4 regions of the Kocuria rhizosphaerae genome follow, and region 2 is predicted to be linked to each of the others. Evidence: riboswitches for the same ligand, from Rfam matches in the RefSeq annotation. Region 2 holds a riboswitch; each other region holds the start of a gene.

Region 1 (7,402 bases), on a different contig from region 2:
CCGAGACCGGCGGCGGCCACGAGGAAGTTGGTGAGCGTCGGGGTGATCGGGGTGCCGGCCGCGGAGCCGATCCTTCCGTTCAGGGCCGTCTGCAGGGGCATCAGCGTTCCCGCGGCCAACGGCAGCAGGACCAGGACGGACAGTCCCTGACCGGCACCGCTCAGCCGGGGGCTCACCGCCACCAGCACCGCCCCGACGACGAGCACCGTGCCCAGCACCCGGCGCCCCGTCACGAGCCGCACCCCGCCGGGACCGACCCCCCACCGGTCCACCGCCAGCCCGCCCACGGACTGTCCCACCACCACCGCCAGGAGCAGCACGGAGACCCCGAGCGTCTCGACGGTGCGGGTCTGGGCGAACACGAACACCGCGCCGACGAGGCCCGCGAGCAGGAACCACCACCGCAGTCCGCCGTCCCGCAGCCCGTCCACGAGCCGCCGCGCACCGTTGCGGCCCCGTCGGGTGAGCACCCCGGCCGCGCTCACCACCACCAGGCCCACGACGACGGCGGTGAACGCCGCCGTGACGGGATCGCCCAGGGAGGTGCCGAGCACGCCGTTGATCCGGGACTGGACGGCCAGGAGCGAGCCGGCCAGCACGGCCAGGACCGGTCCGAGCACGGCGAGGATCCGGGGGACGGGAAGCTCGGGTGCGGGCACGGGCCCAGCCTAGATCGTGTCCCGGCGGTCGCGCCTGGGACAATGGGCCCATGACCCCTCCGCAGCAGCCCGATGCCCACGACGACCTGCCCATCCGCGACGACATGATCCGGCTCGGCCAGGCCCTCAAGCTGGCCAATCTCGCCGAGGACGGCGCCCACGCCCGCGGGCTCGTCGAGGGCGGCGAGGTCACGGTCAACGGCGAGGTCGAGACGCGCCGAGGGCGTCAGCTGCACCCCGGCGACGTCGTCGCCGCGGGCGGCGCCGCGGTCCGGATCACCGCCGGGGGCTGACCGCCCCGTCCCCGAGGACCACGTGGTCGAGGTACTCCCGCACGTGGCCGAGCTCCTGCTGGCTGATGCCGTGGCCCACGCCGGTGTACTGCACCTTCATGACGTCGGCGTGCTCGAGCATCCACTCCGCGGTGGCGTCCACCATCTCCTGCGGGATGACGGGGTCCTGCGGGTCCCGGCCCCAGAACATGCGCAGCGGGCGTTCCCGGAGCCGGTCGTCGGCGAAGAGCCGGTGCTCGCCGGGCACCACGAAGCCGGACAGGCCGACCACGGCGTCGATCTCCCCGGGCATGTGCCGGGCCAGGGAGGTGGCCATGGCCATGCCCTGCGAGAAGCCCAGCAGCGTCGTGCTCGAGTGCTGCGCGGCGATCTCCCGCAGCCACGCGGCCACGGGCTCGACGGCCTCCGCGACGCGGTCCAGGGAGAAGCTCAGGTCCGCGGCCAGGGGGAACCACTGGTAGCCCATCTGGGCCGGCTGCGGCGCACGCACGGACGCCACGCTGAACTCGCGCGGCAGCGAGGGCACGAGCGCCATCAGGTCGCGCTCGTGGGACCCGTACCCGTGCAGGAGCACGAGCAGCGGCGTGCCGGGACGGGCGTCGGCGTCGTTGCTCCAGACGGTGAAGGGGGCGGCGGGTCCGGTGGAGGTGGTGTCCTGGGTCATGGGTCCAGTCTGCCATCCGACCCGCCGGGGGCGGGCGCGCCGCCCGCACGGCCCCGGGCGCGGCCCGGCTGGAGGAGGCTCCGGCCGCGGTCCGACGGCCGTCGCCGTGCGGGCCGGGGGCGGGACCGCCTCAGTCGCCGCGCAGCACGGTCTCCCGCAGGAGCCTCCCCAGCTGCACCGACTCGATGAGGAAGCCGTCGTGCCCGGAGCGGGAGGACAGCGTGTGCCGGCGGACCGTGCCCGGCAGGGCCGCGGCCAGGAGGTCGGACTCGTGGGGCAGGTACAGCCGGTCCGAGTCGACCGCGGCCACCAGCCACTCGCACGAGGCCACCGAGAGGGCCTCCTCGACCGTGCCCCGGCCCCGCGCGACGTCGTGGGACATGAGCGCCTCGTTGACGGCCAGGTAGCTGTTGGCGTCGAAGCGGCCGGCGAGCTTGGACGCCTGGTGGTCGAGGTAGCTCTCCACCTGGTAGCGGCCGCGGCCGTCCGCGTGGGTGCCGATCACCTGCTCGTCCGTCTGGGGGGCCCGGCCGAACCTGTCGTGGAGCTCGGCGGCCGAGCGGTAGGTGATGTGCGCGATCCGCCGGGCGAGTCCCAGCCCGGCGATCGGCGGCGGACCGTCGTAGTAGTCCCCGCCACGGAAGTGGGGGTCCTGGCGGATCGCCAGGTTCTGCGCCTGGCCCCACGCGATCTGCTCCGCGCTGGACTGCGCGCACGCCGCGACCACGGCGCACGCCAGGACCCGGTCCGGGTGGGTCACGGCCCACTCCAGCGCACGGGCCCCGCCCATGGACCCGCCGAGCACCAGGCGCCAGGAGTCGATCCCGAGGACGTCCGCCAGGGCCGCCTCGGCGTGCACGGAGTCCCGCACCGTCACGAGGGGGAAGCGGGAACCCCAGGGCCGGCGCTCGGGGTCCACGCTCGCCGGCGCCGGGGTGGCCGGGCCCGTGGAGCCGTAGCAGCCCCCCACGATGTTGGCGCACACCACGAAGTACCGGTCGGTGTCCAGGGCGGCCCCGGGACCGATCAGCCCCTCCCACCAGCCGGGACTGAGCGCCGCGATGCGCTCGGCCTCCGTGGCGCCGGGGCGCGCCCGGCCGGCGGCCACGTGGGTGTCCCCGGTGAGGGCGTGCTCCACGAGCACGGCGTTGGAGCCGTCCGGGGCCAGGGTCCCCCACGTCTCGTAGGCGAGCCGGACCTCGGGCAGCCGGAAGCCCGACTCGAGCTCCAGCGTGCCGATCTCGGCGTGCCGGGGCACGCCGTCCTCCCGGACGTCGGACCCGGCGTCGGCGCCCCGCACCACCGTCACGCCCGCTCCTGCCCCCTGCACGCGGCCGCGGCCGCGAATCCCAGCTCGAGGTCCGCCAGGATGTCCTCGACGTTCTCGAGGCCCACGGAGAGCCGGACGAAGCCGGGCTCCACGCCGGCGGCCAGCTGCTCCTCCGGCAGCAGCTGGCTGTGGGTCGTGGACGCCGGGTGGATCACGAGCGAGCGGACGTCCCCGATGTTCGCCACGTTCGAGTGCAGCGACAGCGCGTCGACGAACGCGGCGCCGGCCTCGCGTCCGCCGTCGAGCACGAAGCCGACGATCGAGCCGGCCCCGCGGGGCGCGTACTTCCGCGCGCGCTCGTGCCACGGCGAGGACTCGAGGCCGGCCCAGGACACGGAGCGCACGTCCTCGCGCGCCTCGAGCCGGCGGGCCACCGTCCCGGCGTTGGCCACGTGGCGTTCCATGCGCAGGGACAGGGTCTCGATGCCCTGCTCGATGAGGAAGGCGTTGAACGGCGAGATCGCCGAGCCGAGGTCGCGCAGGAGCTGGACCCTGGCCTTGAGGACGTAGGAGAGGTTCACGCCGAACACGCCGTCGGCCCCGAGCGTCTCCGCGTAGACGAGGCCGCCGTAGGACTCGTCGGGCTCGTTGAAGCCGGGGAAGCGCTCCGGGTACCGGCCGTAGTCGAAGTTCCCGGAGTCCACGATCACGCCGCCGATGGCCGTGCCGTGCCCGCCCAGGAACTTGGTCGCCGAGTGCACCACGACGTCCGCTCCCCAGCGCAGCGGCTGGACGAGGTACGGGGTCGCGACCGTGTTGTCCACGATCAGCGGCACCTCGTTCTCGTGGGCGATCCCGGCGACCGTCTCGATGTCCAGGACGTCGTTTCGCGGGTTGGGGATGGTCTCCGCGTAGAAGGCCTTGGTGTTCGGCCGCACGGCGCGCCGCCACGCCTCGGGGTCGTCCGGGTCGTCCACGAAGGTCGTGTCGATGCCGAGCTTGGCCAGGGTGAACTTGAAGAGGTTGAAGGTCCCGCCGTAGAGGCTGGGGCTGGCCACCACGTGGTCCCCCGCTCCGGCGACATTGAGCACGGCGAACGTCGTGGCCGACTGCCCGGCGCTGAGCATGAGGGCCCCGACACCGCCCTCGAGCGCAGCGATGCGCTTCTCCACGACCTCCGTCGTGGGGTTCCCGATCCGGGTGTAGATCGGGCCGAGCTCCGCGAGCGCGAACCGGTCGGCGGCCGCCCGGGCGTCCGGGAAGACGAACGACGTCGTCTGGTGGATCGGCAGCGCCCGCGAGCCGGTGACGGGGTCGGGGCTCTGGCCCGCGTGGATCTGCTGGGTCTCGAACGCCCACCCGGACGGGTTCTCGGGAGTGGGGTGCTGCGCCGGGGAGGCGGTGGACTCGGGCATGCCGTGAGCTCCTTGCGGAAGGTCAGGGGTCCGGTCGCCGACCGTGGTGGTGCGGCCGTTCGACGGCCGGGCACCGGGGACCCGCGCTTGCTCGCTCGCCGGTCGCGAGGAGCCTGGTCTTCACCCAGGGCACCCCACCGCGGTGGAGGGTTGCCGGCCAGCTAGCTGGGGCTTGCACGCTGGCGCTCATGACCTGGACAGCATTCTCCGGATTCGGGCGACGCGGCGTCAAGCCGGGGCCGTTCCCGGCCGTGCGGACACGGCGCGGAACACCCGTCCCGTCGCCGGAACGGACGGCCCGCGACCGATTTGGAGACCAAACTCACACGGTGCCACGATGAGCCCATGAGAGTCGACCACGTGTCCTACGCCTGCCGCCCGGAGGGCCTGGAGGCGACCACCGAGGCCATCGCCGACCAGCTGGGCATCGAGCCCGTCAAGGGCGGTGTGCACCCACGGTTCGGCACCCGCAACATGATTCTCCCGCTCACCGGCCGCCAGTACGTCGAGGTCGTCGAGGCCCTCGAGCACCCGGCCGCCGAGAAGGCGCCCTTCGGACAGGCCGTGCGCGCCCGCTCCGCCGCGGGCGGCGGCTGGCTCGGCTGGGTCGTCGAGGTGGACGACCTCGCCCCCTTCGAGCGGCGGCTCGGTCGCCGGGCCGTGCCCGGCCAGCGCGTGTTCCCGGACGGCCGGGTCCTGGAGTGGCACCAGATCGGCGTGAAGGGCCTGATCGCCGACCCACAGCTGCCGTTCATGGTGCACTTCGACTCCGACCCGCAGATGCACCCCTCCCAGGCCCGGATCACGGACGTTTCGCTCCAGGGCATGTGCATCGCCGGCTCGCGGGACCGGGTCACGGAGTGGCTGGGCGCCCCCGTGGAGACCGCCCTGCAGGACCTCGACGTCGAGTGGCGCTATCCGGACGGGACGCCCGGCCTGCTCGCGGTCGCCTTCGACACCCCGGACGGCCGCGTGACCATCTGAGCGTCCGGGGCGGGCACGTGCGGCTCAGCCCAGGAACCAGGCGGTGCCGACGAACGCCGCGGCGTCGAGCAGGAAGTGCGCGACGACGAGCGGCATGACCCGCCCGGTGCGCCGGTAGAGCTCCGCGAACACGAGACCCATCACCACGTTGCCCAGGAACGGGCCGATCCCCTGGTAGAGGTGGTAGCTGCCCCGGAACAGGGCCGTGACCACCAGCACCACCGGCCAGCGCCACCCGATGCGGGTCAGCCGGTCGGTGAGGAAGACGACCACCACGACCTCCTCGAGGAGCGAGTGGCGCAGCGCCGAGAGCAGCAGCACCGGGACCGTCCACCAGTGCGCGTCGAGACCGGACGTGGTCACCGTGGCCGTGACGCCCAGGGCCCGGCCCGCACCGTAGAGGGCAAGTGTGCCCAGTCCCATGACCAGGAACAGCAGGGCCCCCAGCCCGAGGTCCGGGACCGGCATCCGGGCGTCCAGGCCGACCCGGCGGCGGACGCTGCGCACCGCGCCCGCCGAACCGGCGAGCAGGTACAGCGCGAGCAGGACCGGGACGAGGTCCAGCGCGATGCCCGTGAGCTGGCGGACCAGGTCGAACAGCGGCTGCAGGCTCAACGGCGGGTTCATGGTCGTCCGCGCCTCGGACAGGGGGCCCCGGGCCAGGTCCTCGGACAGCGAGATCACCGCGTACAGGGCCGAGGCGCCCAGCGACACGCCCAGCACCAGGAGGATCTGCACCCACAGGTCGGCGCGGGTCGAGGCGAAGGCGGGTGGACGCGGAGCCCGGTGGGAGGGGGTGCTCATGCCGCCATTCTGGCACCGGGCGCCCGTCGGGCCCGTCCCGGGGAGGAGTCCCGCCGCGCTTCCCTAGGATGGGACCCATGACTTCGCTTCCTCCCCCGACCCGCCGGCAGCCCGTCGAGCGGTCGTTCCACGGCCACGTGTTCTCCGACCCGTACGAGTGGATGCGGAACAAGGAGGACCCCGGGGTGCTGGCCCACCTCACGGCCGAGAACGACCACGCGGAGGCCAGGACCGCCCACCTCGCGGGACTGCGCGAGACGCTCTTCCAGGAGATCCGGGGCCGCACGCAGGAGACGGACCTGTCCGTGCCCAACCGCCGCGGGAACTGGTGGTACTTCTCCCGGACCGTCGAGGGCGGGGCGCACCAGGTCTTCTGCCGCGTGCCGGCGCCCGTCACGGGCGACGTCCTGAGCGACTGGACCCCGCCGGTCGTCGAGCCGGGCGCCACCATGGCCGGCGAGCAGGTGCTCCTCGACGCGAACGCCGAGTCCGCCGCGCACGAGTTCTACTCCCTCGGCAGCTTCGACGTCTCCGAGGACGGGCAGCTGCTCGCGTGGGCGGAGGACGTCACCGGCGACGAGCGCTTCACGCTGCGGATCCGCGACCTCACCACGGGGGTCCTGCTGGACGACGAGATCCCCGGCACGTTCTACGGCTCCTTCCTCTCCCCGGACTCGCGTGCCGTCTACTACGTCGTGGTGGACGAGACCTGGCGGCCCCACCAACTGCGCCGCCACGTCCTGGGCACCCCGGTGGCCGACGACGTCGTCGTGCACGAAGAACCGGACCCCGGGATGTGGCTGGGCGCGGGGCTGTCCGCCGACCGCCGCCGGCTCGTGGTGGAGGCCACCTGCTCCGAGTACTCCGAGGTGCTCCTCCAACCGCTCGAGGACCCCGCGGCCCCGCTGCAGGTGGTCCTGCCGCGCACCGACCGTGTGCTCTACGAGGCCGAGCCGCTGCTGCTCGAGGGCCGGGAGCAGATCCTGCTCACCCACGACCACGAGGCGCCCAACTCACGGGTCTCCCTCATGGACGCCGGGGAGCTGGGCCGCTCCGTCGCGGACGTGGCGCTGCGCGACGTCGTGCCGGCCTCGGACACGGTGCGCGTCAACGGGTGCGCCGTGACGGCCGGCCACCTGGTGGTCTCCGTCCGCGCGGACACGACGCTGCGGGTCCGGGTCCTGCCGTTGGACGGGCTCGGCACGCCCGCCCAGGCCGTCCCCGTGGAACCGGACTTCCCGGAGGAGCTCTACACCGCGGCCGTCACCGCCGCCGAGCACGACGCCCCCGTGGTCCGGCTCTCCTACACCTCC
Region 2 (7,402 bases):
CATCATGGCCCGGGCGCTCATGGTGAAGTCCGCGCCCTGGATCATCCGCTTGACGACGTCCGAGCCGGAGGCCACCTTGCCGGCCGCCCCCAGCTTGATCGGCGGCCGCAGCCCGACGCCGACCAGGGCGTTGTTCACCAGCATCAGGCCCTCGGTCAGCGGGGTGCCCACGTGGTCCTGGTACTCCAGGGGCGCCGCCCCCGTGCCGCCCTCGTTGCCGTCCACGATGATGTAGTCCGGTGCCACGTCCTCCTCCAGCATGGCCTTGCACATGCCCAGCACGTCCACCCGGGACCCCACGCACAGCTTGAAGCCGATCGGCTTGCCGCCGGAGAGCTCCCGCAGCCGTCCGATGAAGCGCATCAGCTCCCGGGGCGTGGTGAAGGCGCTGTGGCTGGCCGGGGAGATGCAGTCCACGCCCTCGGGCACCCCGCGGGCCCGGGCGATCTCCGGGCTGACCTTGGCCCCCGGCAGCACGCCGCCGAGACCGGGCTTGGCGCCCTGGGAGAGCTTGACGGTGACGGCCTTGACCTCGGGCAGGCGCGACTTCTCCCGGAACTCCTCCGGGTCGAACTCGCCGACGTCGTTGCGGGTGCCGAAGTATCCCGAGCCGATCTCCCAGATCAGGTCGGCCGGGTGGGCCCGGTGGTAGTCCGTGAGCCCGCCCTCGCCGGTCTCCTGGGCGAAGCCGCCGAGGGCCGCGCCCTTGTTCATGGCCAGGACGGCGTTGCGGGACAGTGAGCCGAAGCTCATCGAGGAGATGTTCAGCAGGGACATGTCGTAGGGCTGCGTGCACCCCGGCCCGCCGATGCGGACCCGCGGGGCCTCGTCCGGGGGTGGCACCGGGGCGGTGGAGTGCAGGAGGTACTCGTAGCCCATCCGGTTCACGTCCCGCTCGGTCCCGAAGGCCTTGTCCCCCATGGTCCCCTTCGCCCGGGCGTAGACCAGGGACCGGGTGTCGCGGTCGAAGGGCTTGCCGTCGTAGTTGCGCTCGACGAAGTACTGCTGGATCTCGGGGCGGATGGACTCCATGAAGTAGCGCATGTGCCCGAGGACCGGGTAGTTCCGCAGGACCGAGTGCTCCTTCTGCACGACGTCCCACACGCCCACCACCAGCAGGCCCAGCACCGCCGCGGCCAGCAGCCACCAGCCGCCGGAGCCGAGCGAGGCGGCCAGGAGCGCCACGGCCCCGAGTGCGAGGAGCAGCGCCACGACCAGGAATCGCATCATGCTGACGATGGTAGCGCCGGCGCCCTCAGCGGCGTGATCCACGGCACACCCGGCGGTAGGGTGTGCGCCATGCACCGAACCGGCGGAGCCGGTCCGTGGCCCGGGGGCCACGCCCTGCCCCGGCCCCATCTGGCGGACCAGCTCTGGGAGGACGCCGTCTTCCTGCACTGGCGGCTGCCGCCGTCCGTCGTCGCGCCGTACCTGCCGCCACGGGTGGAGGTGGACGTGGTCGACGGATCGGCCTGGGTCGGTCTCATCGGGTTCCGCATGCGCCGCACACGTCTCGGCACCGTCGTCCCCCTCCCCCACCTGGGCTCCTTCGCCGAGGTCAACGTGCGCGTGTACTCGCGCGGACCCGACGGGTCGCGCGGCGTCGTGTTCCTGTCCCTGGACGCCCCGCGCCTTCCCGTGGTGCTGGGCGCCCGCGCCGCCGGCGTCCCCTACGTCTGGTCGCGGTGCCGCGCCGCGGCGACAGGAGGTCCCGCGCCCGTCCGCGGCTATGCGGTCGAGCGCCGCCGCGGAGGCGCCCGTTCGTCCTTCTCGGTCCGCCCGGACCTCGCACGGCGTGCAGAGGATCCGCTGTCCCTGGAGCTCACCGCCCGGTTCGGAGCCCACCACAGGGCGGCCGGGGCGACGTGGTGGGTGCCCGTGGCCCACAGGCCGTGGCCCCTGTACCCGGCGAGACCGGTCCACCTCGAGGACGGGCTCCTCCGGGCGGCCGGCCTGACGGTCGAGGGACCACCGGAGTCGGTGCTGTTCTCCCCCGGCGTGCGGGCCCGGCTCGGACGGCCGTCGGTGCTGCGGACGGCCTGAGCGTCGGGCTCCGCGGGTCTGCGCCACGGCGGGAGCCCACGGACGGCTGCCGTGTTGCGCCGTGTGACACGGGGCGCGTCACACTTCGGCGTGGGACGTCTTCTGGGCACCCCGACTTGGCGCCGGGCCGGAGAGCCGTTGAAATGGTCCTTGCATCTATCCAGAGCGGCCGAGAGACCTGGCTCGTCGACGCCGCAGCAACCATCCGCCGTCCCGCACGGGGCGACGGAACGGTGCTCCCGCCAGGACCGATGGAGCTGTCGCAGCCTCCCGGACCGGTTCCGGGACGGCTGGCGCCCTCCCTCGGGGTGACCCAGGAGGAACACGTGACACGAACGCCGAGCGGCCGGACGGCGCCGCCGTCCCTGTCCTACGAGCTCTACCCGCCGCGCTGCGCGGCGAGCGCCGAGACGCTGCTGCGGACCATCCAGGCGCTCGAGCCCACCCGTCCCGACCACGTCTCCGTGACGTACAGCGGGGACGCCGTGCGGCGGGACCGCTCCCTGGCGCTGCTCGACCACCTCCTGGCCCGCACCTGCCTCCGGCCGCTCGCGCACCTCACCTGCGCCGGGAGCACACGGGAGGAGCTGGAGGACGTCGTCGTCTCGCTCGTGCGGCGCGGGGTCCGCGGCGTGCTGGCGCTGCGCGGGGACCTGCCGGAGGACCCCGCGGCGTTCCGCGGGGAGCTGCCGTTCGCGACCCACCTCGTGGAGCTCGTGCGGGACGTGGAGCGGCGTCACACGGCGCACCTCGCCGCCGGCCGGCTGGCGGTGGGCGTGGCCGCGTACCCCACCCGGCACCCGGAGTCGCCGTCCGTGGCGCACGACGTCGACGTGCTCCTGGCGAAGCAGCACTCCGGCGCGGACTTCGCGATCACGCAGGTCTACTTCCGGCCGGAGGAGTACGAGCAGCTGCTGGACTCCGCCCGGGCCGCCGGGGTCACGATCCCGATCGTCCCGGGGATCATGCCGGTGACCGGCGTGCGCCGACTGCGCAACCTCTGCCGGCTGGCCGGCATGGCCCCGGACCCGGCGCTGGAGGCCGCCCTCGAGCACGCCCCCGGACCCGACGCGCGGCACCGGGCCGGCGTGGAGTTCGCCGCGGAGCTGTGCCGCGCCGCACTCCACGCCGGCGCCCCCGGCCTGCACCTCTACACGTTCAACGAGCACCGGGCGGTGCTGGACCTGCTCGAGCGCGTGGACCTGCCGCGCACGCCCCACGAGCCCGCCCCGCTCCCCCGGCTGCTGCCGGCCTGAGCCGCCCCGCGGACACCCGGCCGGCCGCGGCAACCACAGACCTTCCCGAACCACCATCCACGACACGTCAGGAGCACCTCCATGAGCACGACCACCACCCCGACCGCCGTCCCCGCCTTCCCCGCGGCCACGATCACGGGCTACCCGCGGATCGGCCGCCGCCGCGAGCTGAAGAAGGCCCTCGAGGCCTACTGGGCCGGGCGCTCGACCCGCGAGGAGCTGGAGACGGCCGCCGCCGAGCTGCAGCTGGCCACCTACCGGCGTCTCGTCGAGCTCGGCCTCGGCGCGCAGGACTCGTCCCTGCCGGCCGAGTTCGCCCTCTACGACCAGGTCCTCGACACGACCGTGGCACTGGGCGCGGTGCCCTCCCGCTTCGCCGACCTGGCCGACGCCGAGGGCCGTCTCGACCTCGACGCGAGCTTCGTGCTGGCCCGCGGCGACGCCGGCCGGGCGCCGCTGGAGATGACCAAGTGGTTCGACACCAACTACCACTACCTCGTCCCCGAGATCGGCCCGCGGACCCCCTTCCGTGCCACCGCCGAGCGTCTCGTCGCCGACGTGCGCCGCGCCGCCGAGCACGGGTTCACCGTCCGCCCCGTCCTCGTGGGCCCCGTCTCCTTCCTCCTCCTGGCCAAGGCCGACGACGACGCCCCCGCCGGCTTCGACCCGCTGCAGCGGCTCGGCGACGTGCTCCCGGTGTACGCCGAGCTGCTGGCGGCGCTGGACGCCGCCGGCGCGGAGTGGGTGCAGCTCGAGGAGCCGGCCCTCGTGGCCGACCAGCCGGTCCCCGCCGACCGGCTGGCCGAGGCCGTGCGCGAGGCCTACACGACGCTGGCCGCCGCGGCCGAGCGCCCGCAGCTGTTCGTCACCACCTCCTACGGCTCGACGGGCTCGCTGCTGCGGCCCCTGGCCGGCTCGGGCGTCGAGGCCCTGCACCTGGACCTCGTCAAGGGCGCGCTCCCCACGGCCGAGGAGCTGGAGCTCTTCCGGGGCGAGGACGCCGCGGTGCTCGTGGCGGGCGCCGTCGACGGCCACAACATCTGGCGGGCCGACCTGGCGGGCCGGCTCGACCAGCTCGAGGAGCTGGCCCGGGCCGGCGCCCAGGTCTCCGTGGCCAGCTCCACGTCCCTCTTCCACGTCCCCCACGACGTCGCCGAGGAGACGCAGCTGGACCCCGTGCTGCGCAGCTGGCTCGCCTTCGCCGACCAGAAGGTCGGCGAGATCGTGACCCTCTCCCGCGGCCTGGCCGCCGGCCGGGACGCCGTGGCGGAGCAGCTGGCCGAGGCCGCCGAGGCCCGCCGCACCCGGGAGGGCGCCGCCGGCGTCCGCGACGCGGCCGTGCGAGAGCGCGCCGCCTCGGTGACCGCCGCCGAGATCGGGCGCGCCCCCGCCGAGGTCCGCCGCGCCGCCCAGGAGGGCCGCTCCTTCACGGCCTCCGGCCCCCTGCCCCTCCTGCCGACGACGACCATCGGATCCTTCCCGCAGACCCCGGAGGTCCGGGCGCAGCGGGCGAAGGTCCGCTCCGGCGCCGTGACCCCCGAGGCCTACGACCGGTTCCTGCGCGAGGAGATCGAGCGGGTGGTCCGGCTGCAGGAGGAGCTCGGCCTGGACGTCCTCGTGCACGGCGAGGCGGAGCGCAACGACATGGTGCAGTACTTCGCCGAGCACCTCGACGGCTTCGCGACCACCGAGCACGGCTGGGTCCAGTCCTACGGGTCCCGCTGCACCCGGCCCTCCATCCTCTGGGGCGACGTCAGCCGTGAGGGCGAGGGCCTGCGCGGCGAGGCCATCACCGTCCCGTGGATCGGCCACGCCCAGTCCCTGACCGACAAGCCGGTCAAGGGCATGCTGACGGGCCCGGTGACGATCCTCGCGTGGTCCTTCGTGCGCGACGACCAGCCGCTCGGGGAGACCGCGAACCAGGTGGCGCTCGCCCTGCGGGACGAGGTCCTGGACCTCGAGGCCGCCGGGATCGGGATCATCCAGGTGGACGAGCCGGCGCTGCGGGAGCTGCTGCCGCTGCGCCGGGAGGACCAGCCCGCCTACCTGGAGTGGTCCGTGGACTCCTTCCGCCTGGCCACCTCGGGCGTGCGGGACGAGACCCAGATCCACACCCACCTGTGCTACTCGGAGTTCGGCGAGGTGGTCGACGCGATCGACGGCCTCGACGCCGACGTCACCTCGATCGAGGCCGCCCGCTCCCGGATGGAGGTGCTCACGGACCTCGAGGCCGCCGGCTTCTCCCGGGGCATCGGTCCGGGCGTGTGGGACATCCACTCCCCGCGGGTGCCCTCCCAGGAGGAGGTCGAGCAGCTGCTCGGCCGGGCCCTCCAGCACGTGCCGGCGCGCACCCTCTGGGTCAACCCGGACTGCGGGCTGAAGACCCGCGGCTACGAGGAGACGAAGGCCTCGCTGGTCCACCTCGTGGCGGCGGCCCGGACCGCCCGCGAGGGCCTCGACGGGTCGGCCGACGGGGCGCGGGAGGCCGGTGTGCCGCTGATCGTCCAGCACGGCTGATCCCGGACCCACCACCTGACGCGCGGTCGCTCAGTCCAGGTCCGCCGGGAGGTCCGGGAAGGCCTGCGCCACCCCGGCGTGACGGATGCCGCCCTCCGCCACGTTGAGCCCCGCGCCGAACCCCGGGTCCTCGGCCAGGGCCTGCCGGGGGTCCCGGGCCAGCCGCCGCACGTAGGGGGCCGTGGCGTTGGCCAGGGCCCGCGTCGCGGTGCGCGGCACCACACCGGGCATGTTGGTGACGCAGTAGTGGGTGATCCCGTCGACCTCGAACGTCGGGTCGTCGTACGTGGTGGGACGGGAGGTCTCGAAGCACCCGCCCTGGTCGATGGCCACGTCCACCAGCAGGGCACGGTCGTGCAGCGTCGCCAGGTGCTCCCGGCGCACGAGCTTCGGCGCCGCCGCGCCGGGGACGAGCACGGCTCCGATCACCAGGTGCGCCCCGGTGATCTCGTCCTCGAGGACGTGCTCGTCGCTCATCAGCACGCGCGCCCGGTGGCCCATCAGGTCGGTCAGCTCCCGGATCCGTGCGCCGTCGGCGTCCAGCACCGTGACGTCCGCCATCAGCCCGACCGCGGCGAGCGCCGCCTGGGTCCCCACGGCGCCGCCGCCGATCACGACGACCTTCGCCGCCGCGACGCCGGGCACCCCGCCCATGAGCAGACCGGGCCCGCCGGCGTTGGACTGCAGGTGGTGGGCGGCGGACTGCGCGGCGAGCCGGCCGGCGATCTCGGACATCGGCTGCAGCAGCGGCAGGATCCTGCCGGAGCGCACGGTCTCGAAGGCCACCGCGGTCGTCCCGGCCCTGAGGAGCGCCTCGGTCAGCGGCCGGTTCGCGGCGAGGTGCAGGTAGGCGAAGAGCACGAGGTCCGGGCGCAGGAGAGCGTGCTCCTCCGCCACGGGCTCCTTGACCTTGACCAGCAGCTCGGCCCGCTCCCACACCGTGTCCCGGTCGACCACCTCGGCCCCCGCGGCGGCGTAGGCGTCGTCGTCGAACCCGGACCCGACCCCCGCGCCGGTCTCCACGTACACCTCGTGGCCGTCCCGCACGAGAGCGGTGACACCGGCGGGCATGAGGCCCACCCGCTGCTCGGCCGGCTTGATCTCCCTGGGGACCGCTACACGCATCCTGAGCCCCTTCTCTGGTCGGTGCCGGTGGTGCCCGTCCGGGACCGGGGCCCCCGGTCGTGCACAGCTCGGATCTCCAGGATACGTCGTCGGCTTATTGTTGACAATCTGCAATCTTATTTCCATCATGAACCATGACCACTTCGTTGCCCGGATCACACCCCGTGGAGCACCTGATCCCCGGCGTTCCCGACCGCGCGAGCACCCCCGACGTGCGCCCGGCGCTGTTCTCCGCCGCCGAGTACGACCACCGGCTGCAGAGCGTCCGCCGGAAGATGGAGTACCAGGGACTCAGCGCCCTGATCGTGACCGACCCGGCGAACATCTTCTACCTCACCGGCTACGACGCCTGGTCGTTCTACACCCCGCAGATGCTCTACGTGCCGGAACAGGGCGAGATGCTCCTCTACCTGCGGGAGATGGACGCCAACGGGGCGTTCCGCACCAGCTGGCTCCCGCCG
Region 3 (7,402 bases), on a different contig from region 2:
CCTCCCGCACGGTCGTGACGCGGGCGAGCTCGTCGACCACGTCCTGCACGGCCGCCTCGGGGCCCGTCAGCTCGAAGGTGAGCGAGCCGAAGGACTGCTCCTGCAGGACGCTGATCCCGCCGTAGGCGATGGTGAAGCGCACGCCGAGCGCCGCGCCGTCGGAGAGCGCTCCGCCGATGTCCACGCCGTCGCCGACGTCCACGATGACCAGGCGTCCCCGGTGGGCCCGGCGCAGCCGCTCGACCTCCCGCTCGTCGGGGACCGTGTGCAGCACGGAGGAGACGAAACGCCGGGCGGTCTCGGTGCGGGGCCGCGCGAAGATGTCCACGGTCGGCCCGTCCTCCAGGACCTTCCCGCCCTGCATGACGGCGACCCGGTCCGCGATCGCGCGCACCACGTCCATCTCGTGGGTGATGAGCACGATCGTGATGCCCAGCTCCCGGTTGGCGCGCTGCAGCACCTGCAGCACCTCCTGGGTGGTCTCCGGGTCCAGGGCGGAGGTGGACTCGTCGGCCAGGAGCAGCTCGGGGCTGGTCGCCAGCGCCCGGGCGATGCCCACGCGCTGCTTCTGGCCGCCGGAGAGCTGCTCCGGGTAGCTGCCCGCGTGCGCCGAGAGGCCCACGAACTCCAGCAGCTCCGCCACGCGGGCCCGGCGCCGGTCCTTGTCCCACCCCGCCCGCTTGAGCGGGTACTCGACGTTGCCCGCCACCGTGCGGGAGGTGAACAGGTTGAACTGCTGGAAGATCATGCCGATGTCCCGGCGGACCGGAGCCAGCTCCGTCTCGCTGCGACCGGCCACCTCGAACCCGCCCACGGTCAGCGAGCCGCTGGTGACCGGCTCGAGGCCGTTGATCAGGCGCACCAGGGTGGACTTGCCGGCCCCGGAGTAGCCGATGACGCCGAAGATCTCGCCGCGGCGCACCTCCAGGCTGACGTCGTCGACCGCCACCACGTCGCGCGCCGCACGGCCCGTTCCGGTCCGGAACACCTTGGAGACGTTGCGGAAGGCGACGAGGACCTCGCCCGGGCGGCCGGAGCGCGACGGCGCGGCGGAGGCCGCCGCGCTCACTGCTGCTGGTCCTTCAGCTCCTGCTGGTACCGCTCGGTCAGCTCGCGCAGTTCCTCCTGCTCCAGCTGCAGCGGCACGGCGGTGCCACGGGTCTCCTCCAGCTCGGCGTCGACGACGGGCTGCTCGTGGTAGAGGTCGGCGACCTGCTTCAGCGTCTCGTCGTCGGCCAGCTCCTCGGTGGTGGTGAAGAGGTTGACGTAGACCCGGGAGCCCTCGGACTCGGGGTCGTCCTGGGCCAGCGCCGACTCCGGGTCGATGTCCGCCCGCGAGAGGAAGTCGTTGTTGATGATCGACCCGGCCACCGAGTCGAGCGAGAGCACGGTCTGCTCTGCGGAGACGGGCGTGACCCGCACCGTCGAGGCCTCGGTGTCGACGTCGAGCTCCGAGGGGATCAGCGTGTCGTTCTTGAGCTCGACCAGGCCGGCCGACTCGAGCACGAGCAGGGCGCGGGAGAGGTTCACGGCGTCGTTGGGCACGGCGATCTCGTCCCCCTCCTGGAACTGCTCCACGGAGTCGTACTCGTTCGAGTAGAGGCCCAGCGGGTAGATCGAGGTCGAGCCGATCGGGGTGATGCTTCCCCCGGCGGAGTTGTTGTAGTCCGCGAGGAACGGGATGTGCTGGAACCAGGTCATGTCCACGTCCCCGGACTCCGTGGCGGGGTTGGGCTGGTTGTAGTCGGAGAAGTCGACGTACTCGACGGTGATGCCCTGCTCCTCCGCGAGCGTCTTGAGGGCCTCGTGGGTCGGGTCGGTGCCGACGACGCCGATGCTGACCTTGCCGTCGGCGAGGGCGCCCTCACCGGCCTGCTCGGTCGAGCCGCCGCAGGCGGTCAGCGTCAGGCCGAGGGTCGTGGTCAGGGCGAGGAGGGGGAGGCGCTGCGATCGCATGTCTGCCTTTCCGGAAGGTCCGTAGGGTGTCGGAGGTGGTCCCGGCCGGGTTCGGCGGGTCGGGCACGGGCCTCGACGCGCCGGACGGCGCGGAGCGGTCGAACCGTACTTGCCGCCGGCTGCGTCGCCGAACCGTGGCCGGATGGTCATCTGGGGCACCCCACTACGGGAGAGGGTTGCCGCCCAGCCAGCCAGAGCTTCGCGCTGGGACTCGTCATCCGCCGGACACACTACCACGCGGCGGGGCCCTCCCGGTCAGCGTCCGAGGACCTCCTGGGCCCGCCGCCGTGCCCACCGCTCGGCGTCCAGGACGGCCTCGAGGTCGAGCGGGCCGGCGTCGTCGTGCTGCTCGAGGACGTCCCGGACGGTGTCCACGATCGCCGGGAAGCGGATGCGCCCCGCGTGGAAGGCGTGCACCGCCTCCTCGTTGGCCGCGTTGAACACGGCCGGGAACGTGCCGCCGCGCTCCCCCGCCGCCTTGATCAGGTCCACGGCCGGGAACGCGTCCCGGTCCAGCGGCTCGAAGGTCCACTCCGTGGCCCGGGTCCAGTCGCACGGGAGGCCCGCACCGGGCACCCGGTGCGGCCACGCGAGGCCGAGGGCGATCGGCAGGCGCATGTCCGGCGGCGAGGCCTGGGCCAGGGTCGATCCGTCGACGAACTGGACCATGGAGTGGACCACGGACTGCGGGTGGACCACCACGTCGATCCGCTCGAGCGGCACGTCGAAGAGCAGATGGGCCTCGAGCACCTCGAGGGCCTTGTTGACCATGGTCGCGGAGTTGGTCGTGACCATCGGGCCCATGTCCCACGTGGGGTGGCGCAGGGCCTCCTCCGGGGTGACCGCGGCCAGCTCGGCCCCCGAGCGGCCGCGGAACGGCCCGCCCGAGGCCGTCAGCACGAGGCGGTCGACCTCGGCGGCGGTGCCGCCGCGCAGCGCCTGGGCCAGGGCCGAGTGCTCCGAGTCCACCGGGATCAGCGCGTCGGGGTCGCCCGTGGCCGCCGCCGCGGCACGCACGAGCGGGCCCCCCGCGACGAGCGACTCCTTGTTCGCCAGCGCCAGCTTGTGCCCCGCGCCCAGGGCGGCCAGCGTCGGGGCGAGGCCGATCGAGCCGGTGATGCCGTTGAGCACGAGGTCCGCCCCGGGGTGGGCGGCGGCCGTCGACGCCGCGTCCGGCCCGTGCTCGATCTCGGGGCGGTAGCCTCCGGCCCCGGCCGCCCGGGCCCGCTCGCCGATCAGCCGGCTCAGCTCCGCGGCGTCCGCGGCCGTCCCGCTCGTGGCCACGAGCCCGGCGCGGGTCGACACGGCCTGCGCGGCCAGCAGCGGCAGGTGCCGCCGGCCCGCGGCCAGGGCGACCACCGTGAAGGGCGCAGCGCCGTCGAGCTCCGCCGCGGCCCGCACGACGTCGAGGGCCTGGGTGCCGATCGAGCCCGTGGAGCCGAGGACACTGATCCGGCGCGGTCCCGCCGCGGCCAGAGCCCGCAGCTCCGGGGTCGGGCGGGTGCGGGTCGGGGCTGCGGGGGACGTCATGGTCCCAGTATCCCCCAGCGCTCACCCCGTACCCGCTCCCCCGGTCGGCGCCGGCAAAGGCCGAGGCCCCGTCCACCGTTGCCGGTGGACGGGGCCTCGGGTTCCGCCAGGACGCCGGTCAGTGGGCGTGGCCCTTGCGGCCGGTGACGAGCCCCCAGATGAAGAGGACGATCAGCGCGCCGCCGATGGCGAGGAGCCAGGTCGAGAGCGAGAAGAACGTGCTGATGTCGACGCCGAACAGGGCGGATCCGATGAAGCCGCCCAGCAGCGCGCCCACGATGCCGAGGATCATGGTGACGATGATCCCGCCACCCTGGTTGCCCGGCATGATGAGCTTCGCGATCGCGCCGGCGATGAGGCCGAGGATGATCCAACCGAGAATTCCCATGATTGCTCCTTATCCGTCCCGGGAGGGACTTTCATTGTAGGCAACCGGAGAGTTGCCCAGGAATACCCTGAGCCCGGTTTCGTCTCCACCCTACTGCTCCGTCAGCCCCCTGTCTTTCTGTGGCGTGCACCCGGGTGTGTCCCCGCCGGGAACGGAACGGCCCGCCCGACGCGGTTGCGCCGGGCGGGCCGTGGATCGTCCCAGGTGGGACGGGATCAGGCGCCGTCAGTGGGCGACGGGCTTCTCCGCACCGATCCCGGTGAGGGAACGCACCTCCATCTCCGACTGCTTGACCGGGTCCTCCAGACGGCGCTCCGTCATGGAGCCGATGAAACCGAGGAGGAAGGAGGCCGGGATCGAGACGATCCCCGGGTTCGTCAGCGGGAACCACGCGAAGTCGGCCGTCGGGATCATCGAGGTCTCGGCCCCGGACATCACCGGGGAGAAGACGATGAGGCCCACCGAGATGAGCAGACCGCCGTACATGGACCACACGGCGCCGCGGGTCGTGAACCGCCGCCAGTACAGGGAGTACAGGATGGTCGGCAGGTTGGCCGAGGCCGCGACCGCGAAGGCCAGGGCCACGAGGAACGCCACGTTCTGCCCCTGCGCGCCGATGCCGCCGAGGATGGAGACGACGCCGATGACCACGACCGTGGTCTTGGCGACCCGGAGCTCCTTGCGGGGATCGGAGTTCCCCTTCTTGATCACGCTCGTGTAGATGTCGTGGGCGAAGGAGGCCGAGGCGGTGATGGCCAGGCCCGCCACGACGGCGAGGATCGTGGCGAACGCCACGGCCGCGATGAGGCCCATCAGGAGGGACCCGCCGAGCTCGAAGGCCAGCAGCGGCGCCGCGGAGTTCACGCCGCCGGGCGCCGACTCGATGCGATCCGCCCCGATCAGGGCCGCCGCCCCGAAGCCGAGGATGAGGGTGAAGAGGTAGAACAGGCCGATCAGGGCGATCGCCCAGACGACCGACGTGCGGGCCTCCTTGGCGGTGGGCACCGTGTAGAAGCGCATCAGCACGTGCGGCAGGCCGGCGGCGCCGAAGACCAGGGCGAGACCCAGGGAGATGAAGTCCAGCTTGCTGGTCTCGCTCACCCCGTACTTCAGACCGGGCTCGAGGATCGCGGGGTTGCCGGAGACGGCCACGGCATCGCCGAGCAGGGAGGAGAAGTTGAAGCCGTACAGGGCCAGGATCCACACGGTCATGACGGCCACGCCGGTGACCAGCAGGACCGCCTTGATGATCTGCACGTACGTCGTGCCCTTCATGCCACCCACGAGGACGTAGGTGATCATGACGACGCCCACGACCACGATGACGAGCGACTGCCCCACGGTGGAGCTGATCCCGAGCAGCAGCGACACGAGGGCGCCCGCGCCGGCCATCTGCGCCAGCAGGTAGAACGCGGAGACGGCCAGGGTCGAGATCGAGGCGGCCACGCGCACGGGGCGCTGCCGCAGCCGGAAGGACAGCACGTCCGCCATGGTGAACTTGCCGGTGTTGCGCAGGAGCTCGGCGATCAGCAGGAGCGCCACGAGCCAGGCCACGAGGAAGCCGATCGAGTAGAGGAACCCGTCGTAGCCCTGGAGGGCGATCGCGCCGACGATGCCCAGGAAGGACGCCGCGGAGAGGTAGTCACCCGCGATGGCCAGCCCGTTCTGCGTGCCGCTGAAGCCGCGGCCGCCGGCGTAGTAGTCGGCCGCCGTGGCGGTCGACTTGGACGCCCGGAGCACGATCACCATCGTGACGACGACGAACGCGCTGAAGATGGAGATGTTGATCCACGGCGTGCCGACGGTCTCGGCGGCACCGGTCGCCATGGGCACGAGCGCGGGGAGCGGAAGCTGCATCGGTCAGTTCTCCTGTCCGTGGACGTCGCCGGGGATCTGGGTCTGGGGCTCGAGACGTTCCCGGATGGCCGTGGCCTTGGGGTCCAGCTTGCGGTTGGCGAAGGACACGTAGGCGCCCGTGATCGCGAAGGTCGTGACGAACTGGAGCAGTCCCAGGACCACCCCGAGGTTCATGTTGCCGACGACCTGGATGGCGAAGAGCTGCGGCACGTACATGGCGAGCACGACGTACAGCAGGTACCAGACCAGGAAGGCGACGGCGAGCGGGAAGACGAAGCCGCGGTGGGTCCTCCGCAGCTCCTGGAACTCGGGTGACCGCTGAGCGGCCGGGAAGTCGACGCCGGAGACGAGGTCGTCGGCGTCGACCGGTGGCTGATGAGACATGGGCTACCTCCTCGTGTGATTCAGACCACAGTAAGTCTTTGTATGCAGAGAGGCAAGGAGAAATGCCGAAAAGCCCAGTTTTCGCGCTCTTCTGCCCAATCGGATCGGAAATCTGGACGTTGTGCTGTCCAAGATGTATACACAGCCGGTTCCGCTGGGCTCAGCGGAGGGCGAGGAGGAGCTCCACCGCCCGGTCCAGGAACGCGTCGACCTGATGCTCCTCGTAGCCCAGCTCCCCCTGCGCGGAGGGGAAGACGGCGTGCCGCAGCTCGGCCGCGTCGAGGGCCGCGCCGTCGTCCAGCCGCTCCGTGAGCCGCTCGCAGAGCACGTCCACGTGGGCGACCGAGTACCCCCGGGCCCTCGTCCGCGACGGGTGCCGGAAGCGCTGCGTGCGCGGGCGGGCCAGACGCCCGCGCACCAGCTCCTCGAGCCCCTCCACGTGCCGCCGCCACGCCGCGGGCCCGCCGGTGCGGAGGACCTGTTCGTGCTCGGCCGCGGCCAGGGCGTCCTCTGCCGCCTCCAGCGCCTCGTCGACGGCCTCCGCCCGGTATCCGCCACGGGCACCCGAGAACACGGCGGCGCGCACCTGGGCGCTGGTCACGACCCGGGAGCCGGTGCCCGCGGGTCGGGCGCCCCCGAGGGCGGCCTCCACCTCGGAGAGGAAGGCGTCCACCTCGGCGACGTCGTAGCCCACCGCCCCGGGGGCGGAGCGCGGGAACCGCCGCCCGGGCGGGCGGGGGGCTGGGCTCTCGGTGCTCATGGCGGGGCGGTCCTGGGGGTACGGCTCAGGCGCTCGCGGCGAACAGCGCGAAGAGCAGGTACCCGGCGGGGATGGCGAAGAGGACGGAGTCGATCCGGTCCATGACGCCGCCGTGGCCGGGCAGCAGGGTCCCCATGTCCTTGATGCCCAGCTCGCGCTTGACCATGGATTCGGCGAAGTCGCCGAGGGTCGCGGTCAGGACGATGACGAGGGCCAGGAGCACGCCCTCCCACCAGGTGTGGTCCAGCAGGAGCACGGCGCAGAGGACGCCGATCAGCACGGACCCGCCGAGGGACCCGGCGAAACCCTCCCAGGACTTCTTCGGGCTGATCCTCGGGGCCATGGGGTGCCTGCCCCAGATGACGCCCACCGCGTACCCGCAGGTGTCGGACCCCACGGCGAGGAGGATCACGGTGAGCACCTTGAGCGCCCCCGCGTCCGTGCGGTACAGCAGCAGCGCCATGCTGAGCAGGAAGCCGACCCAGCCCAGGGCGAAGACGGAGCCCATGATCGACAGGATCATCCCC
Region 4 (7,402 bases), on a different contig from region 2:
GACCGGCCGATCAGGCGGTCAGCGCCCGCTCGAGGTCCTCCAGCTGGTCCTCGACGTCCTCGATCCCCACGGAGAGCCGCACCAGGTCCACGGGGACGGCCAGCGCGGTGCCCCGGACGGTGGCGTGCGTCATCTCGGACGGGTAGCAGACGAGGGACTCGACCCCTCCCAGGCTCACGGACAGCGCGTAGAGCCGCGTGCCCTCCGCCGCGGCACGGGCCGCCGCCTCTCCCCCGGCGAGGCGGAAGGAGACCATGCCGCCGAACCCGCGCATCTGCGCGGCGGCCAGGTCGTGGCCCGGGTGCTCCGGCAGCCCCGGGTAGAGGACCTGGGTGACCTCGGGGCGGCCGAGCAGCCACTCCGCGATCCGCTGCGCGCTCTCCTGGTGCCGTTCCATCCGCAGGCTCAGGGTCTTCAGCCCGCGGGCCGCGAGGTAGCTGTCCTGGGGACCGGCCACGGCCCCGGCCGCGAACTGCTGGAACGCGACCGTCTCGGCCAGCGGCGCTCCGCGCCACTCGGCCGCGCCCACGACCACGGCGCCGCCGAGGACGTCGGAGTGCCCGCCGATGTACTTCGTGGTGGAGTGCACCACGGCGTCCGCGCCGAGCAGCAGCGGGTTCTGCAGGTACGGGGAGGCGAAGGTGTTGTCGACGACCAGCAGCGCCCCGGCGTCGTGGGCGAGCTGCGCCCACGCCGCGACGTCGGCGATGCCGAGCAGGGGGTTGGACGGCGTCTCGAGCCACAGCACGCGGGTGGCGCCCGGGCGGAGGGCGGCGGCCACGGCGTCGAGGTCGGTGATGTCCACGGGCGTGGAGGCCACGTCCCACGGGGCGAGGACCTTGGTGATCAGCCGGTTCGTGCCGCCGTAGCCGTCGGCGCCGAGCACGACGTGCTCCCCCGGTCTGAGCACGGCCCGCAGCAGGGCGTCCTCCGCAGCGATCCCGGAAGCGAAGGCGAACGCCCGTTCACCGTGCTCGAGCGCGGCGAGCTGCTCCTCGAAGCCGCCGCGGGTGGGGTTCGAGCCGCGGGAGTACTCGTGCCCGGCGCGCAGGACGTTGATCCCGTCCTGGGCGAACGTGGAGGTCTGGTAGATGGGCGGGATCACTGCCCCGGTCAGGGGGTCCGGCGCCTGACCGGCGTGGACGGCGGTCGTCGTGAAACCGCGCGTGCGGACGCGGTGCGGTGCGGTGGAGGTCATGTCGCGGCTCACTTCCCGGGGGTCGAGGTGGTCTCGAGGACGCGGTCGAGGGCTTGGCGGAGGTCTGCCACGAGGTCCTCGGGGGACTCGAGGCCGATCGAGAGCCGGATCGTGGTCTCGGCGATCCCGCCGGCGATCCGCTGCTCGGGCGTCAGCCGGCAGTGCGTCATGGCCGCCGGGTGGACGACGAGGCTGCGGGTGTCGCCGATGTTGGCGACCAGCTTGAACAGCCGGAGGCTGTCGATGAACGGCCCCACGGCGTCGTCGGGGGCGGCGAGGTCGAAGGAGAACACGGACCCGGTGCCGCGCGGGAAGTCGCGGGCCGCGATCCCGGCGCCGGGGTCACCGGGCACTCCCGGGTGGTGCACCCGGGCGACGGCGGGGTGGCCGGCCAGGAACTCGGCGACCGCGAGTCCGGAGGCGGTGTGGCGGGCCACGCGCAGGTCCAGGGTCTCGATGCCCTGGATGATCTGGCTCGCGTTGAACGGGGACAGCGTGGTCCCGAGGTCGTGGACGTACTTCGCGCGGACCAGGTGCAGGTAGGGGCTCGCGCCGGCGCAGCGGTCCACGAGGCTCCGGCCGCCCCACCGGGCGCGGGCCACGGTGAACTGGGGCCACTTCCCGGGCTGCGCGCTCCAGTCGAACGTCCCCCCGTCCACCACGGCGCCGGCGAGGGAGTTGCCGTGGCCGCCCAGGAACTTGGTGGCCGAGTGCACGACGATGTCCGCGCCCTTCTCGAACGGGCGGTACAGGGCCGGGGACGCGACCGTGTTGTCGACGACGACGGGCACCCGGGCGGCCCGGGCGACGTCGGCGATCCCGGGCAGGTCCGGGAGGGTGGCCAGCGGGTTGCCGATGGACTCGAGCAGGAACGCCCGGGTGTCCGGGCGGACCGCCGCGGCCCACTCGCCCGGGGTGGTCGGGTCCACGAAGTCCACCTCGACGCCGAGGTCGGCGAACGAGTCGGTGAGCAGGTCCACGGTGCCGCCGTAGAGCTTCTCGGAGGCCACGAGGTGCTTGTCCTCGCCCTGGCCGAGCAGGGCCAGCAGCGCGACGGCGACGGCCGACTGCCCGGAGCCGGTGGCCACCGCGCCCGTGCCGCCCTCGAGATCGGCGATGCGCTGCTCGAGCACGCTGACGGTCGGGTTGCCCGTGCGGGTGTAGGTGAAGCCGGGCCGCGTCTGCGCGAACATGTGCTTCGCGGCCTCGTAGTCGGGGAACTCGTACGCCGCGGACTGGTAGATCGGCACCGTCAGGGTGCGCTGCGTGACGACGTCCTGGGTGCCCGCGTGGATCTGGCGGGTGGCGAGGTCGTGGTCGGCCACGTCGTGCTGGGTCACGGGGAGGGACAAGGCGATGCTCCTGCTGCTTGCTCTTACCCGCACCGGTCGGCCGCGGCGGGCTCGCCGCGGAGGATGCAGGCCGCTTCCTCATCCGAACCACCCACTGAGCATGGGGTTGGTGCGTGACCAAGTCGGAGCTTGGCGGTCACGTCTCGTGAAGCTGGATCAACAGTAAGCGCGCCGCTCCCGGGTGTCCCACCGCGACGCAAGATGACGCCCGTGACGGATCATGACGTCATCCGCCCGAGTACGACGCCCCCGAGTACGACGCGCTCGTGTCGACGTCCTCGAAGACCAGGAACGTCTGGGTGTCCACGACGCCGGGCAGCTGCTGGATGTGCTCGAAGATCACCTGGCGCAGGTGGACGGTGTCCACCGCCCGCACGAGGAGCATCACGTCGAAGGTGCCGCCGACCAGGGCGATGTGGTGCACCGCCGGAATGGCCTGCAGCTGCGCACAGAGGTCCCGCCAGGTGTTCTGCTGGAGCTTGAGCGTCACGTAGGCGGAGGCCTGCAGCCCCGCGCGCACCGGGTCGACCACCGCGCTGTAGCGCAGGATGACGCCCTCGTCCCGGAGCCGGTTGATGCGGGCGTAGGCGTGCGCCCGCGAGACGTGCACCGCCGCGGCGATCGCGGTCACCGACTGGCGGGCGTCCCGGGTGAGCTCGGAGAGGATCCTGCGGTCGGTCTCGTCCAGCGGGACGGGCGTGGAGGGCACGGGGAGCTCCTTCGGGTGCGGTCCGGACCTGCGTCCCGACCGGAACGGACGAACGCATGTGCTCCAGGCCACACTAGAGCATTTCGTCCACCGCAATTGCGTCCATGACTCCACTTTTCTGCACTTCTGCCGTGCCCTGGATACGAAGGCGTTCCTGTTCCCATACTTGGCGGACAGAGCAGAACCCGCCCTCCTGCCGTCCCGGCTCCGGGACCCGGGCGGGACCGACCGAGGGGACACCATGAGCCAGACCGTCGAGACCCCCGGGGACCCCATCCTCCGGGCCTCCCAGCGCTTCGGGATCACACCGGAGCAGTACATGCTCCCGGCCCGCGGCGAGATCCGGATGGTCGACCCGTCCGGACGCCTCCTGCCTCCCGCCGAGCAGGGCACCGAGCCCGGCCACGAGTACCCGCTGCCGCCCGAGGACGTGCTGCTGGAGGCCTACGAGAGGCTCGTGGTCGGCCGCCGGGTCAACGACCAGAACTCCGCACTGGTGCGCCAGGGCCGGATGGCGGTCTACCCGTCCAGCCACGGCCAGGAGGCCTGCCAGGTCGCCGCGGCCCTGTGCCTGCACGAGGGCGACTGGCTGTTCCCGACCTACCGGGACACCGTGGCGGTCATGACGCGGGGGGTGGACCCCCTGCAGGCCATGGCGATCTTCCGCGGCGAGTGGCACAGCGGCTACGACCCCCACGAGCGCCACGTGGGCATCCAGTCCACGCCCCTGACCACGCAGCTGCTGCACGCGGTCGGGGTGGCCCATGCCGCCAAGCTGCGCGGTGAGGACACCGTGGTCCTGGCGATGTGCGGGGACGGCGCGACCAGCGAGGGCGACTTCCACGAGGCCCTCAACTTCGCGGCGGTGTTCAAGCTGCCGGTGGTGTTCTTCGTGCAGAACAACGGCTACGCGATCTCCGTGCCGCTGGCCCAGCAGTCCGCGGCCCCGACGCTGGCCCACAAGGCCGTCGGCTACGGCATGGCGGGCGAGCGCGTGGACGGCAACGACCTCGTGGCCCTGCTCGCGGCCCTGCGCCGGGCGGTCGACCTCGCCCGCTCCGAGTCCGAGCCCCTCCTCGTGGAGGCCCACACCTACCGCATGCAGGCCCACACCAACGCCGACGACGCCACGCGCTACCGGGACGACGCCGAGGTGCAGGAGTGGATCGCGAAGGACCCGGTCACTCGGATGCGCGCCTACCTGGACGCGCAGGGCGTGCTCGAGGACGACGCGGAGCGGCGCATCGCCGCGCGCGCCGAGGAGGTCGCCACGACCCTGCGGGACGGGATGAACGCCGAGGTGCGGATCGACCCGCTCGAGCTCTTCCGCCACGTCCACGCCGAGCAGACCCCGCAGCTCGCCGAGCAGGAGCGCTTCCTGGCCGACGAGCTCGCCCGAGAGGAGACCGAGAAGTGAGCACCCTCGAAGCCCCCGCCCCGCCCGCCGGCGCCCCGGCCGCGAAGCCGGTGACCCTGGCCCAGGCCCTCAACACCGCCCTGGCCGACGCGATGGCCGCCGACCCCGACGTCGTCGTCTTCGGCGAGGACGTCGGCACCCTCGGCGGCGTCTTCCGGATCACCGACGGGCTCACCGAGCGCTTCGGCCGCACCCGCTGCTTCGACACCCCGCTGGCCGAGTCCGGGATCGCCGGCATGGCCGTGGGCATGGCCATGAACCGGATGCGCCCGGTGATCGAGATGCAGTTCGACGCCTTCGCCTATCCGGCGTTCGAGCAGATCGCCTCGCACATCGCGAAGATGCACAACCGCACCCGCGGTGCCGTGACCCTGCCCATCGTCATCCGCATCCCGTACGCCGGCGGGATCGGCGGCGTGGAGCACCACTGCGACTCCTCGGAGGCCTACTACGCCCACACCCCCGGCCTGAAGGTCTTCACCCCGGCCACCGTGGAGGACGCCTACCTCATGCTCCGCGAGGCGGTCGACTCGGAGGACCCCGTGGTGTTCTTCGAGCCCAAGAAGCTCTACTGGTCCAAGGCCCCGGCCGACCTGGCCGAGCTCCGGGACCGCTACGAGCAGGGTACGCACGGGCGCCGGGAGGGCCGCGCCGTCGTCGCCCGACCCGGGGACGACGTGACGATCCTGACCTACGGGCCCTCCGTGCCCACCGCCCTGGCCGCTGCCGCCGCCGCGGCGGCGGAGGGCCGCTCGCTGGAGGTCGTGGACCTGCGCACCCTCGTGCCCTTCGACGACGAAACGGTCGCCGGGTCGGTGCGGAAGACCGGCCGCGTGGTGGTCGTGGCCGAGGCCCCCGGCTTCGCGTCCGTGGCCTCGGAGATCGTGGCCCGGGTGCAGGAGCGCTGCTTCCACTCCCTGGCCGCACCGGTGCGCCGGGTGACCGGCTTCGACATCCCGTACCCCGCGCCCAAGCTCGAGGAGTACTACCTGCCCAGCGTCGACCGCATCCTCGACGCCGTGGACGACCTGCAGTGGGAGGACTGACCATGACCGTGAGGACCTTCACCCTCCCCGACCTCGGCGAGGGCCTGACCGAGGCCGAGCTCGTGACCTGGCTCGTCCGGGTGGGCGACGCCGTCGCCGTCGACCAGCCCATCGCGGAGGTCGAGACCGCCAAGTCCGCCGTGGAGGTGCCCTGCCCCTTCGCCGGGACCGTCCACGAGCTGCACGGCGCGTCCGGGCAGACCCTCGACGTGGGCGCACCCCTGATCTCCGTGGACACCGCAGACCGTGCCGGAACCCCGGCCCCGGAGGGCGGGGGGCCGAAGGGCGGTCAGTCCTACCGCGAGGAGGAGCAGGCCGGGACCGACCCGTCCTCGGGCCCCGAGCTGACCGCGGGGACCTCCTCCGGGGGGTCCGACGACGACGCCGGCTCCGGCAGCGTGCTCATCGGCTACGGCACGCCCGGCGGCGGCACGGCGGGGCGCCGGCGCAGGCCGCGACGGACGCCCGCCGCCCCCGCGGACACGGGGACGGCCGGTGCGCAGCGGGCCGCCGCCCACGACGCGATGGCCTCGTCCCCGCGGCTGGCCCCCACCGTCGTCTCCCCGATCGTGCGCAAGCTCGCCAAGGACCGGGGCGTCGACATCTCCACCGTGCGCGGTTCCGGGCCCGGCGGGCTCGTGCTGCGCCGGGACGTGCTCGCCGCGGCCTCGGGGCCGGGCACGCCGGCTGCCGCCCCCACCGGGGCGTCGGCCGGCGCGGCGTCCCGGGCGGAAGGGGCCGCCGCGTCGCCGACCCCGGAGCTGCCCGCCACCGATCCGCGGACCGGGCTGGGCGTCGCGGGGCGCACACCGGTGACCGGGGTCCGCAAGGCCGTCGCCCAGGCGATGACGCGCTCGCGCGCCGAGATCCCCGAGGCCACGGTGTGGGTCGACGTCGACGCCACACGGCTCGTCGAGCTGCGGGCCGAGCTCAAGGCGCAGGATCCCGCGGCGCCGGGGCTCATGGCGCTCATCGCCCGGTTCGTGCTCGCCGGCCTGGCCCGCTACCCCGACCTGGCGTCGCGGATCGAGACCCGGGAGGACGGCGGCCAGGAGATCGTCCGCTTCGCCGGCGTGAACCTCGGCTTCGCGGCGCAGACGGACCGCGGGCTCGTCGTGCCGAACGTCCGCGACGCCCACACCATGAGCGCCCGCCGGCTCGACGCCGAGCTCAAACGGCTCGCCGACCTGGCCCGGGCCGGCAAGGCCTCCCCCGCCGACCTCACCGGGTCCACGTTCACCCTCAACAACTACGGGGTGTTCGGCACGGACGGGGCCGCGGCGATCATCAACCACCCGGAGGTCGCGATCCTGGGCATCGGGCGGATCATCGACCGCCCGTGGGTGGTCGACGGGCAGCTGGCCGTCCGCAAGGTCACGCAGCTGTCGCTGGCCTTCGACCACCGCGTGTGCGACGGCGGGGTGGCCGGCGGCTTCCTGCGCATGGTCGCCGACGCGGTCGAGAACCCCGCGTCGGTGCTCGCCGACCTCTAGTCCGCCACCGGCCGCGAGGGGTCGTGCCACGCCGGAACGCCGCACCGACGCGGCACGACCCCTCCGCCGGGCGGGCAGGCCGGGCCGGCCGGCGGGGCGGGTCAGCCGGGCCGGCCGGCGGGGCGGGTCAGCCGGGCCGGTCCGTGACGGCCGCCCGGCGACGGAGGTCCGGGTGGTGGCGGGTCCC

The links. A riboswitch is a leader RNA that binds a small molecule or an ion and turns the genes downstream of it on or off. The one in region 2 is predicted to bind S-adenosylmethionine.
Region 1: linked by a shared signal. The riboswitch ahead of ACH9EU_RS14980 (bifunctional o-acetylhomoserine/o-acetylserine sulfhydrylase) and the one ahead of ACH9EU_RS12215 (methylenetetrahydrofolate reductase) in region 2 are both predicted to bind S-adenosylmethionine.
Region 3: linked by a shared signal. The riboswitch ahead of ACH9EU_RS17730 (MetQ/NlpA family ABC transporter substrate-binding protein) and the one ahead of ACH9EU_RS12215 (methylenetetrahydrofolate reductase) in region 2 are both predicted to bind S-adenosylmethionine.
Region 4: linked by a shared signal. The riboswitch ahead of ACH9EU_RS13765 (PLP-dependent transferase) and the one ahead of ACH9EU_RS12215 (methylenetetrahydrofolate reductase) in region 2 are both predicted to bind S-adenosylmethionine.

What each region holds. Positions count from the first base shown of each region.
Region 1 is NZ_JBISWL010000131.1:7,500-14,901, forward strand. It holds gene ACH9EU_RS14960 (DMT family transporter) at 1-659, opposite strand, end outside; gene ACH9EU_RS14965 (RNA-binding S4 domain-containing protein) at 710-952, shown strand; gene ACH9EU_RS14970 (alpha/beta hydrolase) at 936-1,616, opposite strand; gene metX (homoserine O-acetyltransferase MetX) at 1,747-2,925, opposite strand; gene ACH9EU_RS14980 (bifunctional o-acetylhomoserine/o-acetylserine sulfhydrylase) at 2,922-4,301, opposite strand; SAM riboswitch class IV at 4,380-4,495, opposite strand; gene ACH9EU_RS14985 (VOC family protein) at 4,647-5,285, shown strand; gene ACH9EU_RS14990 (CPBP family glutamic-type intramembrane protease) at 5,310-6,089, opposite strand; gene ACH9EU_RS14995 (S9 family peptidase) at 6,167-7,402, shown strand, end outside.
Region 2 is NZ_JBISWL010000106.1:8,803-16,204, reverse strand. It holds gene ACH9EU_RS12225 (glutamate synthase-related protein) at 1-1,230, opposite strand, end outside; gene ACH9EU_RS12220 (YqjF family protein) at 1,300-2,043, shown strand; SAM riboswitch class I at 2,197-2,301, shown strand; gene ACH9EU_RS12215 (methylenetetrahydrofolate reductase) at 2,370-3,299, shown strand; gene metE (5-methyltetrahydropteroyltriglutamate--homocysteine S-methyltransferase) at 3,381-5,816, shown strand; gene ald (alanine dehydrogenase) at 5,847-6,941, opposite strand; gene ACH9EU_RS12200 (M24 family metallopeptidase) at 7,076-7,402, shown strand, end outside.
Region 3 is NZ_JBISWL010000148.1:10,404-17,805, forward strand. It holds gene ACH9EU_RS17725 (ATP-binding cassette domain-containing protein) at 1-1,069, opposite strand, end outside; gene ACH9EU_RS17730 (MetQ/NlpA family ABC transporter substrate-binding protein) at 1,066-1,956, opposite strand; SAM riboswitch class IV at 2,057-2,175, opposite strand; gene dxr (1-deoxy-D-xylulose-5-phosphate reductoisomerase) at 2,212-3,486, opposite strand; gene ACH9EU_RS17740 (GlsB/YeaQ/YmgE family stress response membrane protein) at 3,605-3,874, opposite strand; gene ACH9EU_RS17745 (sodium:solute symporter family transporter) at 4,100-5,731, opposite strand; gene ACH9EU_RS17750 (DUF485 domain-containing protein) at 5,735-6,115, opposite strand; gene ACH9EU_RS17755 (DivIVA domain-containing protein) at 6,276-6,875, opposite strand; gene ACH9EU_RS17760 (phosphatidate cytidylyltransferase) at 6,901-7,402, opposite strand, start outside.
Region 4 is NZ_JBISWL010000115.1:37,182-44,583, reverse strand. It holds gene ACH9EU_RS13770 (cystathionine gamma-synthase) at 11-1,198, opposite strand; gene ACH9EU_RS13765 (PLP-dependent transferase) at 1,207-2,550, opposite strand; SAM riboswitch class IV at 2,565-2,701, opposite strand; gene ACH9EU_RS13760 (AsnC family transcriptional regulator) at 2,777-3,259, opposite strand; gene ACH9EU_RS13755 (thiamine pyrophosphate-dependent dehydrogenase E1 component subunit alpha) at 3,501-4,676, shown strand; gene ACH9EU_RS13750 (transketolase C-terminal domain-containing protein) at 4,673-5,722, shown strand; gene ACH9EU_RS13745 (2-oxo acid dehydrogenase subunit E2) at 5,725-7,215, shown strand; gene ACH9EU_RS13740 (alpha-hydroxy-acid oxidizing protein) at 7,343-7,402, opposite strand, start outside.